DNA from 2 places in the Ochrobactrum sp. EDr1-4 genome. Region 1 is predicted to be linked to the other one. Evidence: riboswitches for the same ligand, from Rfam matches in the RefSeq annotation. Region 1 holds a riboswitch; the other holds the start of a gene.

Region 1 (5,937 bases):
TTGACGAGTGTCATCGGATTACCCTGGCTGATTTGCAATGCCTGCCGTAGGCTTTTTTCGGCCATTGGTCCGAGGATCAGCCCGACGACAACTGGAGCTATCGGATATGAGAAGCGGCGAAGCACATAGCCTAGCAATCCGAAGGCTAGCAGCAGGCCAAGCTCAAAGGATACCGGAAGACCGAAAAGCATTGAAGTCGACGCATTTGCACCAATAGTGCCAAGCGTTGCGAACACGAGAATGCCAGCATAGAGCCAATGGCGCGGGATGGTCAGCATTTTAACCCACAGGCCGATCAAAGGCAGGTTAAGAACCAGTAGCATCAGATTGGCAACCAGAAGACTGGCAACAAGTCCCCAAACCAATGATGCATTGGTTACAAAAAGCAATGGTCCGGGTTGCAAGCCGAACTGCTGAAAGCCGGCCAGCATGATTGCGGCTGTTGCAGTGGTTGGCAGGCCGAGCGTGAGCAGTGGTACAAGCGTGCCCGCAGCGGATGCGTTGTTGGCTGCTTCCGGTCCTGCGACGCCTTCAATGGCACCTTTGCCGAACTCTTCAGGATGTTTAGAAAACTGCCGCTCTGCTGAATAGGAAAGGAAGCTCGAAACATCAGCGCCACCCGCAGGCATCGCACCGATCGGAAAGCCGATCGCTGTGCCTCGTAGCCATGGCATCCACGAGCGTTTCCAATCATTTTTCGTCATCCAGACAGAGCCTTTGACGGCGATAACTTCATCATCAGGACTGAGCTTCTTGGAAACAACGGCTAACGTTTCACCGATTGCAAATAGTGCAACTGCCAGCGTGGTCACATTGATGCCGTCAAGCAGGTTCGGTGTGCCCATTACGAGACGCGCTTGTCCGGTCAGTTGATCAATGCCGATAAGACCGAGCGTCAAGCCGATGAAAAGCGAAGTAAGACCGCGTAATGTAGAATCGCCGAAAGCCGCAGAGACGGTCATAAAGGCGAGTAGCATCAGCGCGAAATATTCGGATGGTCCGAAGGAGAGGGCAAATTTTACCACCCATGGTGCGACAAAGGCGAGGGCGAGGGTCGCAATCAAACCTGCGATAAACGAGCCGATGGCAGCGGTTGCGAGTGCTGGTCCGCCGCGGCCCGCGCGGGCCATTTTATTGCCCTCCAATGCCGTGACGATTGAGGCACTTTCTCCGGGTGTGTTGAGCAGGATAGAGGTGGTTGAGCCGCCATACATGCCGCCGTAGTAAATACCGGCAAACATGATGAGCGAACCAGCAGGGTCAAGCTTGTAAGTGACAGGTAAAAGAAGCGCTACGGTAAGCGCGGGGCCTATGCCCGGAAGTACGCCAACCGCGGTGCCAAGCGTGACGCCAATTAGCGCATAGATTAGATTAGCGGGTTCGAGTGCTACCAGAAGACCGCTGGCGAGAAGGCTGACTGTATCCATATACTTTCGCCTTAAACAAAGTGTTCAAGCCAGCCCGATGGTAGGGAAAGCTGAAGGCCGCGTGCAAAAATGAACCAGATTACGAATGCGAAGATGATGCCGACAGGTACGCTTATCCAGAATTTGCGATAACCAAATCCGCGAGCCGTTGCAGCAAAGAGCAATCCCGTCGCAATGGAAAAGCCAAGCGTTTTCATTGTTAGCATCTGAATAACGAGACCGCCAACGATCCACGCCATGGGGGCTATTTCCTGATGCTCACGCTCTGGAAATTCGCGTTTAAAAGCACTGATCACCGTCCAAATCGACAGAATGAACAGTCCGCTCGCTATGATGTAGGGAACCGTTTTTGGTCCAACGGGCGAGTATGAGAGAACATTATTGCCATAGGCGGTTGACCACGCGATGGCTACGGCAACCGCGCCTAGAATAAAAGCTATGACAAGAGCTGCGTAATCAGGCGCCGTTCCAGTGGAACGGCGCTCTCCCTCTTTTTCAATGACTGTCATTTTACGAGGCCAATATCCTTGAGGATGGTTCCCGTTGAAGTGACGTCTTTCTTAAGCTGTTCCTTGAAGTCGTCGCCCGCAAGATAAGTGTCTGCCCAGCCTTTATCTTTCAGTGCTTTCTGCCAGGATTCAGACTTCACCATCTTTTCAACGTCGGCATTGATTGCCGCTTCTTGCTCAGCGGTAATGTCAGGTGCTGCACCCACCATGCGCCAATTCTGGATTGAGACATCAACACCACCTTCTTTGAAGGTTGGTGAATCTATGCCTTCAATGCGCTCGTCGCTTGAAATGCCGATGATGCGTAGCGTGCCAGCCTTGATTTGTGGATCAAACTCGCCATAGCCGGAAATGCCGACAGTCACCTGATTGCCGAGGATTGCGGCAAGGGCTTCACCGCCACCGGAAAATGCGATGTAGTTCACTTTTGTAGGATCAACGCCAACGGCTTTTGCAAAAAGTCCGGCTGTAATGTGGTCAGTACCGCCTGCCGAACCGCCGCCCCATGAGACCGAGCCGGGATCTGCTTTGAGCTTTGTAACCAGATCGCCTAGGTTCTGAATATCAGATCCTGCGGGAACAACGATGGCTTCATATTCGCCGGTCAGGCGTGCAATCGGCGTAATAGCATCGAGATTCACAGGGGAGTTGTTGGTCAAGATCGCGCCGACCATAACATAGCCGCCAACAATAAGCTGGCTTGGATCACCCTTGTTCTGATTAACGAACTGCGCAAGCCCAATAGTACCGCCAGCGCCAGGAACGTTGATGACCTGAACACTGCCGGAAATCTTCTCGTCCTGCAACACGCTCTGCATGGTGCGTGCAGTCTGATCCCAGCCGCCGCCCGGTGCCGCAGGTGCCAAAACCTTATAGTCTTCAGCCGATGCTGCACTCGCGATTGCAAGCGCTGCGACCGACGAAATGGCCAAAATCCATTTACGCATAAATCCTCCCGAAATGCACTTTTCGCGCATTGTGCTGCTATCTTTTCGATAGCCCTCCTCAAACCCCTTCACCTCTCCCAAGGTGAAGACTCCTGATCTGGAGATTACAACAGGGATTTACAATACGCTAGCGCGAGACTGTTTGAGACCCGGCCCATTAGCATAAAGTCTAAGCAATTTTTAATCGATGATTTAGTGGCTTGCGTCGCTTGACCTTGCTGATACCAGAACGTAATAGAGTTACGACGGTTCCCCGACCGAGAGCGAAGGGGATTAATAGGGAACACGGTGAGGACGACCCAAAAGGGACCGAGACCGTGGCTGCCCCCGCAACTGTAAGCGGATTGCCGTTCATCCCTGTGACGCCCAAAGGCGTCATGCCACTGAGTTTAACTCGGGAAGGCAGATGAACAGCGAATATTCGTGAGCCAGGAGACCTGCCGTCTAACGTAGTCCATGGTCACGGGCGGGGATGCCCGGTGCAGGAGTTGGTTATGACAGCTATTAACGTCGCAAGACGTCACCTCCCTTTGTCATTCATATCCCCGGATATGTCCGTTCTCTATACGCGCCGGATCACATCCGCCGTTTGATACGGCTTTTCTCACATCATTTCGGGGATTCAAATGAAACTCATCGGCAAGTTGCCGTTTGGCGCAATCGTTGGCGCTGCAAGTCTTTTCGTAACTGGTTTTGCGGCTGAAGCAGCCGAAACGCAGTATCCGCTGACGTTGAAAAATTGTGCGCGCGACGTGACATTTAAACATGTGCCAGAACGTGCGGTGGCCGTTGGTCAGAGCAGCGCAGAAATTTTATACCTTCTGGGCCTCGGAGATAAAATGGTCGGCACAGCTTTGTGGGTTGGGCCTGTCCTCAAAGGCTACGAAGAAGCCAATGCCAAGGTAAAGCGTCTCGCGGATAATGATCCGAGCTTTGAGAGCATTCTGGCGGAAAAACCTGACCTTGTTGCCAATCAGTTCCAATGGCAGATTGGACCTGAGGGTGTTGTGGCGAAGGCTGAGCAATTCGAAGAATTGGGCGTTCCGGTTTATACGTCTCCAGCCGATTGCATTGGAAAAGACAATTCAGACGGCGGTGATGGCGTTCGTCACAACGCCTTCACCATGGATCAGGTGTATCAGGAAATCGACGAACTCGCGCAGATCTTCAATGTGCAGGATCGCGGCGCAAAGGTTGTTGCTGATCTGAAAGTACGTGAAGACGCAGCACGTAAGAAGATCGCATCTGCCGATGGCAAGCTTTCGGCTGTTGTCTGGTTCTCCAGTGCAGAGCTCGATATTGATCCTTATGTTGCGGGCAAGAACGGTGCTCCAGCCTATATTCTGAAAACACTTGGCATCAATAATATCATTGATAGTGAAGAAGAGTGGCCGACTGTTGGCTGGGAAACCATTGCCAAGTCCAATCCGACAATTATCGTCGCGGGCACTATGGATCGTCGTCGTTTCCCTGCTGATGATGTTGCAGTTAAGCGCGAATTCCTCAAGAGTGATCCGGTCGCAAGCCTGATGCCAGCTGTTAAAGATGGTCATGTGTTCGATATGGACGCACAGGCAATGAACCCGACTATTCGTACCATCGAAGGTATTGAAACGCTGGCCGATGCCATTGCAGCTTCAGGCCTGAACAAGTGACAACACGCTCAGCCACAGCCGGAATTCTGACTTCGAGAAGCGCAAGCAGTAGGGTGCTTTTGGGCACACTGGCGCTTGTCTTGTTGCTCGGCGCGCTGTGGCTGGGCGCCGCTATTGGTGAAACGTCAATACCTTTGGACGTGGTGGCAAAGACTATTGCCAACCGCATCTGGAATGCTGGTTATCCGCTCGAACCTATCGATGAAGGCATTGTCTGGAGCTATCGCTTAAGCCGCGCCGTGGTCGCGGCTTGTTGTGGCGCAGCTCTTGCAATATCGGGCGTCGTTCTGCAATCACTTCTGCGAAACTCGCTGGCCGACCCCTACATTCTAGGTATTTCGGCAGGGGCCTCTACGGGCGCCGTCGCGGTTGCAATTCTCGGCGTCGGCGCTGGTATTCTTTCGCTTTCGGTGGGAGCGTTCATCGGTGCGATCATTGCATTCTCACTTGTTTCACTGCTGGCACTTCGAGCTGGGCGCGGCAACAGCGCAATCATCCTCGCAGGCATTGCAGGCTCGCAGCTTTTCAGCGCGCTGACATCATTTATCGTCACCAAGGCCGCCAATGCGGAGCAGGCACGCGGCATTATGTTTTGGTTGTTGGGCAATCTCTCTGGTGTGCGTTGGCCTGATGTGACGCTCGCGTTGCCAGCCTGCATTGTGGGTCTAGCAATCTGTCTTTGGCATGCACGTGCCCTTGATGCATTCACTTTTGGCTCGGAATCGGCGGCATCGCTCGGCATTCCCGTGCGCCGCGTCTATGCAGTGCTGATCGGCGTTAGTGCCATGATGACGGCGGTGATGGTCTCTATTGTGGGTTCTATCGGGTTTATCGGGCTGGTCATACCCCACGCTGCACGTATGGTCGTTGGTGTGCGTCACGGGCGATTGCTGCCAGCTTCAGCACTCATTGGTGCAATCTTCATGATTGTTGCCGATATCCTCTCTCGCATCATCATTCCGGGGCAGGTTCTGCCAATCGGGGTCATAACGGCTCTGTTCGGTGCGCCGGCTTTTGCATTCCTTCTCGGGCAGAGAAGGGCACAGTCATGATGCTTTCAACGCATAATGTTTGCTGGTCGGCAGGCGGTGTCGAAATCCTGCGCGACGTATCGCTTGATGTGAAAGAAGGCGAATTTCTCGGGATTATCGGGCCAAATGGCTCGGGTAAAACCAGTTTCTTGTCGCTTCTTTCTGGAGTTCGCCGCAGCCGTTCCGGTGAGGTGAAGCTCGGCGGAACACCCATTCATAAGCTTAAACGCCGCGAGATTGCGCGCAAACTGGCATTGGTTGAACAGCAGGCGGGTACGACTGATCGCATAACTGCACGACAAGCAGTCGAACTTGGACGTACCCCTTATCTCGGCGCTCTTTCTCCATGGTCCGCTGAAGATGATGTG
Region 2 (5,937 bases), on a different contig from region 1:
CACGCCAGCTTTTCACGGCTCTTGTAGTGAGCATCATAAAGCGTGTCGATCATGGTCATGGGACCAGGCAAGGCCCATTTGATTGGCTTCTGGGTCTGCTGACGTAAAAACTTGGCGTCTTCGACAAAAACTGGCTTCGGGCGGGATACAGCACCAACGACTGTCGGCACACTCGCATCATAGCGGTTGCGGATTCTGACTGTTTCACGCTTTTCAAAGTCAACACCGTCGAGATGCTCGATAAACGTCGTGACAAAATGCTGGCGCGTTTGTTCCCCGTCACTGACGATATCGATACCTGCGTGTCGCTGATCGTCTAAGGACAAGCGCAGAGCATCCTGCTTACCTGCGATTAATTCCTCACCTTGTAACTTCCAGGGTGACCAAAGTTTTTCCGGTTCTGCAAGCCAGGAAGGCTTTGGCAAACTGCCAGCGGTAGACGTGGGCAATAGTCTTTTCATGATAGGCTACCTTATCTTTTGGCTCATCAACGGGTGTAATTGGCAGACCATTGCTCAAGGACGGTCTTGTACGGTGTCATGAAGTGCTTCTCAGCAAACTTTCCCTGCTCGACAGCAAGCCGACTACGCTCGTCACGATCGTAGTCGATGCGCGTCAGCGAATAGTCCTCATGCTTCAGGCTAGGCTGATAACAGACGCCAGCTATTGAATTCGCGTTATAAATCTCTGGTCGGTAGATCTTTTGAAACGATTCCATCGTGCTAATCGTGCTGATGAGCTCGAGATTGGTATAATCATCGAGAAGATCACCGACAAAATAGAAGGCAAAAGGCGCAACACTATTCGGCGGCATGAAGAAGCGGACATGCAACCCCATTTTCTGAAAATATAGATCTGTCAAAGACAATTCATTTTGCTGATATTCAGCGCCCAAAATCGGATGGAAATTGCCCGTCCGATGATATGTTTTACTGCTGGATGCACTCAAGCAAATGACAGGTGGCTTACGAAAACTCTCTTTATAAGCATCCGAGTTAAGGAAAGACTTGAAAAGTTTTCCATGCAGATCACCGAAGTCAGCCGGAATGCTGAAGGTGGCGCGATCCTTGTTATAAGCCGGCAGAACTACGCTGAAATCGTAATCCCGAACGTACGAAGAGAAATTATTACCGACGATACCGTCAATACGTTCACCCGTCATTTGATCAAAGATATTGGCTTTTAAAATTTCAATCAGAGGAAAAGTATTTTTATTACCTTCTGCATCGATGTTCATTTCAACCGAGATAATCTCAAGCTCCACAGAATAACGATTGCCTTCGGGATTGTCCCAAAACGCCAGAGCGTTGAAACGATTGTCAACCATTCTCAAAGCGTTACGAAGGTTCTCCCGGCGGTTCTCCCCTCTGGCCAAATTAGCAAAGTTTGTCGTGATACGCGTATTGTCTGAAGGATGATAGTGTTCATCAAAAAGCTGGCTTTTAAGACGAAAAGTGAAGTCGTGATGCCGCGTCCTCTGCTGACAGTCGACAAATGGCTCGCCGCTTGCGGCGACTGGAATTACGGCTTGAGACATAGCTCACCCCAATATGTTGGGGGCATGGGTAAGCGAACGCATAGCAATACAGACCCCTAAGCGGTCTTCGCTACGGCACACCGGGACACCCCGCCCGTGGACGTTATTTTGCTAAGGCAGGTCTCCTGGCTCACGGGTTATCGCCATAGTCCGTCTTCCCAGGTCGAACCCCAGTGACACAGTGGACAACAGCTTACCGCTTACAGTTGCGGGGGCAGCGCCGGCTTTCCCGAATAACAGGGCACCGACTTCCCTCTTAGCCCCGGCGTGTCAGAGCGACAACCGGAGAACCTAGGCAAAACTATAGTCCCGCATCAGGCCCGCCATGTCAAGATCATATAAAGAAATGTTTATGTCTTTAAGCGGAAGGCAAAAGATTGCCGATACCTGATGCGAAATTGCTCCACTTGCTTCAGGTGCTTTCCCCACAGTCTTCTCAGCCCAGGAAGGCTGTGAAACAGCACACACCTCATTTTGATGGCCCGAGCCAAAGATCAAGGATTAAAATGCAGGACGCATTCCTATCTAGTCATCGCGAAATGGCATGGCGTATCGTTTGAGTTTGACAGAAGCTGGTACTTGTCATGTTTTTCACCACGATACAGGTGCCGGAGGAAACTCCGGGTAAAAGGGAATCCGGTCGGGCCAACCAAATCCGGAACTGCCCCCCGCAACTGTAGGCGGCAAGCGCACCCGATATGCCACTGGCGCTATGCACGCCGCGAAGGACGGGGGAAGCAAAAAACCGCAAGTCAGAAAATCTGCCTGGATCGTCCACCTGTTCTGACCGCGGGCGGCGTGTCAGGAGCGGCTTCTCCGTAACGGTGATACCGGCTTCGTACATTTTTTCGTACGGAGCCTTGTTCATTCATCGGTTTGCATCTTTGCGGTCGGCTCGGAGGTGTGTCACGATTATGGAAATTCAAATGCCCGAATTAATCCCGCCTGGCGGAGAAAAAAAGTGCTCCTGCATTCGTGTTGCGCGCCCTGCTCCGGCGGAGTGATGGAAGCGAGGCTCGCGTCTGGCATCAATTATGCGATTTTCTTTTACACCCCAACATCCATCCATAGCGAGAATACCTACTGCGCAAGGACGAAAACATCCGTTTTGCCGAAAAACACGGCGTTGCATTCATTGATGCCGATTATGAAGGACAATTGCTTCGCCCGTGCGAAGGGGATGGAATGGGAGCCGGAACGCGGCGTCCGCTGCACTATGTGCTTTAACATGCGCTTTGAACGGACCGCTCTTTATGCCCATGAGAATGGATTTCCGATCATGACTTCATCGCTCGGCATTTCACGTTGGAAGAACATGGCGCAGATAAACGATTGCGGTAAACGAGCCGCAGCACTTTACGAAGAACTGTCCTATTGGGAATATAACTGGCGTAAGGGCGGCCGTTCTGCCCGAACGATTGAGATTTCCAAACGCGAAGAATTCTACCAACAGGAATATAGTGGCTGCGTTTACTCTCTTCGCGACACCAATAAGCATCGCCGCGAGCAGGGTCGGGACTCCATGCAACCAGCTAAGCTTTAATACAGCAATAACAAATCGTGAGCCGGATGATCTATCAAACCCACCCCTCAATCAAATCGCAATGGCCTCAGCCAGATCAGCGGCCATTTTTTGCCGGAAAGATTTCGCGTCTGGATAGACGATTGTCGAAGCCCTGTAAGTCGGCACGGCCAAATTTTTGAAGCCTTCGTGCGAAACTTCGGAGTGATGAACACATCGTGTTGAATCGTGCATGGAATTTCCTTCCTCAGATGGGAAAGGTATTAAGCTCTGTTCATTCGGCGCATCAATCCATGGGCATGCATGACTTCATAACCAAATCTTATATTCTGCTTTTTAGGACGTATGATCTGTAAAGAAACGATTTAGAAATTAAATCTGCATCACTTCAAAATGAGGCTGGGCCTGAATGAGTGTCAGTCAAGAACTGATCCCGATAATGATTGGCAACAACAGAAGTTAGAAAATACCGTCCGTTGTCGATCAATCATATCTATAAACAACTGCCGTTCCTCTCTGCAATACCATAGGACGCGTCCAACCAATGCAGTTATTAAAAGGCTTCTCAATGAACAGCGAATGCGACGCTTTCACATTGTCATAATATGACACTTATTAACACGGACAAGCGGACGTTATTTCGCTTCACGTCCTATTCAAATTTCCCAACTAATGCGGATGTTCCTCGTGGCACTATAGTCACGACGGAATATTATTATTCTGAAGACTGATCTGATCCACTGGCAAATTCGTATTTCGACATGCCCTCAATAATGTGGGTGGTCCGGTAAAAGTCCGGGTTTAGGGAGGAGAATGAAATGATGCGTTTTTCGAAACAGGCACTCACAGTCGCCGCTATTTTTTCCGTGATCTCTACCGCGGCATTTGCTGAAAATCCGAACGTCGGCGGAGCAGCAATGTATGACAACAAAACCATTGTCGACAATGCAATGAATTCCAAGGATCATACAACGCTCGTCGCTGCCGTTAAAGCTGCAGGTCTGGTAGATACGCTCAAAGGAAAAGGCCCCTTTACAGTTTTCGCGCCAACCAATGAAGCTTTCGCTGCCTTACCAGAAGGAACAGTCGATACTCTTCTGAAGCCCGAAAACAAAGACAAGTTGACGAAGATACTCACCTGTCACGTTGTTGCCGCCGCCGCGATGTCAAAGAATATCACTAAAATGATAGCCGACGATATGGGAACACACGACATCAAAACAGTGGGCGGCTGCGTTCTAAAGGCCAAAGAGGCGATGGGCAAGATTACGCTTACCGATGAAAACGGAACAGTTGCTCACGTAACAATAGCAGACGTAAAACAGTCAAACGGAGTAATACACGTTATTGATAAGGTGCTGTTACCTAAAATGTAACAGGTTTCAATGTGAATAAACGGCTCCGACCGGATAGCCTGTCCGGCCGGAGACACTAAAATGCGTCCGGTTACGCATGTTTTGAGGATGACGATGAACATACAGGAGAATGCAATTTCTTTTGATGTGGGAGGTTTTCGACTAAACAGCATTCTTATCTCCTCCAAATCTTTAGCGGCGGGGAATACGGCGCTATTCATTCATGGAGCGAGTACCAGCCTTCTTGATCCTCTTTACACATTTCATAATAAGCGCTTTGACGATATTCAGATGCTTTTTGTAGACCGGCCCGGTCACGGGCGATCCGAAGAAGGACCCGTCGATAATATTCGCCCCGACGCTCAGGCCGATGCGATAGCCACACTCATGCAGAGACGCGGAATCGACAATGCAATCCTCATAGGCCACTCTTACGGTGGAGCGGTCACAGCCGCTTTGGCTGTTCGTTATCCCAAACTCGTAGGAGGTTTAATTTTCCTATCACCAGCTGTCTACCCGTGGGTTGGCGGCATATCATGGTATAATAATCTGGCAAAAGCTCCTATAATTGGAGCCTTGTTCAGTTTGTTGGTTGCGCCAACAATTGGGCTATTAAGTCTAAGAACAGCAATGAAATCGGTCTTCACGCCGAATGAATATCCAACCGGATACACGTGCTGGACAAAGGCATGGCAAGCATTGCGGCCCCGCGCCTTCCGACATAATGCGCGAGAACTCGGCGCATTATGTGACTGGGCTGAAACTGCTCATGAACAATACAAACGGATCGCTGCTCCAACAATTATAATCACGGGTGACACCGATGATATTGTATCGCCTGATGTGCATGCCCGACAACTCGCCAAAGACATAGCACGATCAGAGCTTTTGGTGATCAAGGGTATGGGACACAAATCTGACCATGTTGCACAAGATCTAGTCGTAGCGGCCATTGAAAAGCTTGCGGGGAGAAAAATAGATTTGAGCTTTATCGCGGCTCAAGTGGAGCATCAGATTATCGATGAGGAAAAAAATGGAAAAGGGCCGATTTGAAACCGGCCCATTCCTGAAATTAGGACGCAGGCAAAATAGCCACATCGCGGATGTTGCTTTCCAGTTTCTCAACCGTGCCGATTTTCGTGGCAGCGCCAGTTTCAAGATTTACCGTGTAAACAGTATTATCTGCAACGAGATAGGCCATGTTCTTGCCTTCCGCCATTCCATGAATATCAAAGGCGTACATCTCTGGGCTTCCCTCGATTTCAAGCTTGCCGATCGTTTTCAGTGTTCCGTCATTTGGCTTCGTTTGCTGCACAAGTGTTTTATTGCCAGCATCGATATTAAACATAGCGGTCTTTTCGGGCTTACCGATTGAGTTGGTGTAAGCAGCAGCGACAATTTTGCTTTCAGTGCCCTCGCCAGCATCACCCTTTTCATAGGCCAGCTTGCCATCGACCGTGACTTCACCCGTATCCGAATGCACACGATGATTTGTCGTGCCCGTCATGAAACGAAGCCGATCA

The links. A riboswitch is a leader RNA that binds a small molecule or an ion and turns the genes downstream of it on or off. The one in region 1 is predicted to bind cobalamin.
Region 2: another riboswitch for cobalamin. It lies ahead of ACOZHT_RS23655 (DUF1852 domain-containing protein); the one in region 1 lies ahead of ACOZHT_RS07150 (ABC transporter substrate-binding protein).

What each region holds. Positions count from the first base shown of each region.
Region 1 covers NZ_JBLZOF010000002.1:163,631-169,567, reverse strand. The annotation lists gene ACOZHT_RS07165 (tripartite tricarboxylate transporter permease) at 1-1,427, opposite strand, end outside; gene ACOZHT_RS07160 (tripartite tricarboxylate transporter TctB family protein) at 1,439-1,936, opposite strand; gene ACOZHT_RS07155 (Bug family tripartite tricarboxylate transporter substrate binding protein) at 1,933-2,883, opposite strand; cobalamin riboswitch at 3,113-3,342, shown strand; gene ACOZHT_RS07150 (ABC transporter substrate-binding protein) at 3,510-4,538, shown strand; gene ACOZHT_RS07145 (FecCD family ABC transporter permease) at 4,562-5,590, shown strand; gene ACOZHT_RS07140 (ABC transporter ATP-binding protein) at 5,587-5,937, shown strand, end outside.
Region 2 covers NZ_JBLZOF010000016.1:43,926-49,862, forward strand. The annotation lists gene ACOZHT_RS23650 (methionine synthase) at 1-461, opposite strand, end outside; gene ACOZHT_RS23655 (DUF1852 domain-containing protein) at 488-1,537, opposite strand; cobalamin riboswitch at 1,636-1,847, opposite strand; cobalamin riboswitch at 2,124-2,320, shown strand; gene ACOZHT_RS23660 (epoxyqueuosine reductase QueH) at 2,541-3,080, shown strand; gene ACOZHT_RS23665 (hypothetical protein) at 3,132-3,293, opposite strand; gene ACOZHT_RS23670 (fasciclin domain-containing protein) at 3,878-4,435, shown strand; gene ACOZHT_RS23675 (alpha/beta fold hydrolase) at 4,496-5,467, shown strand; gene ACOZHT_RS23680 (DUF4394 domain-containing protein) at 5,487-5,937, opposite strand, start outside.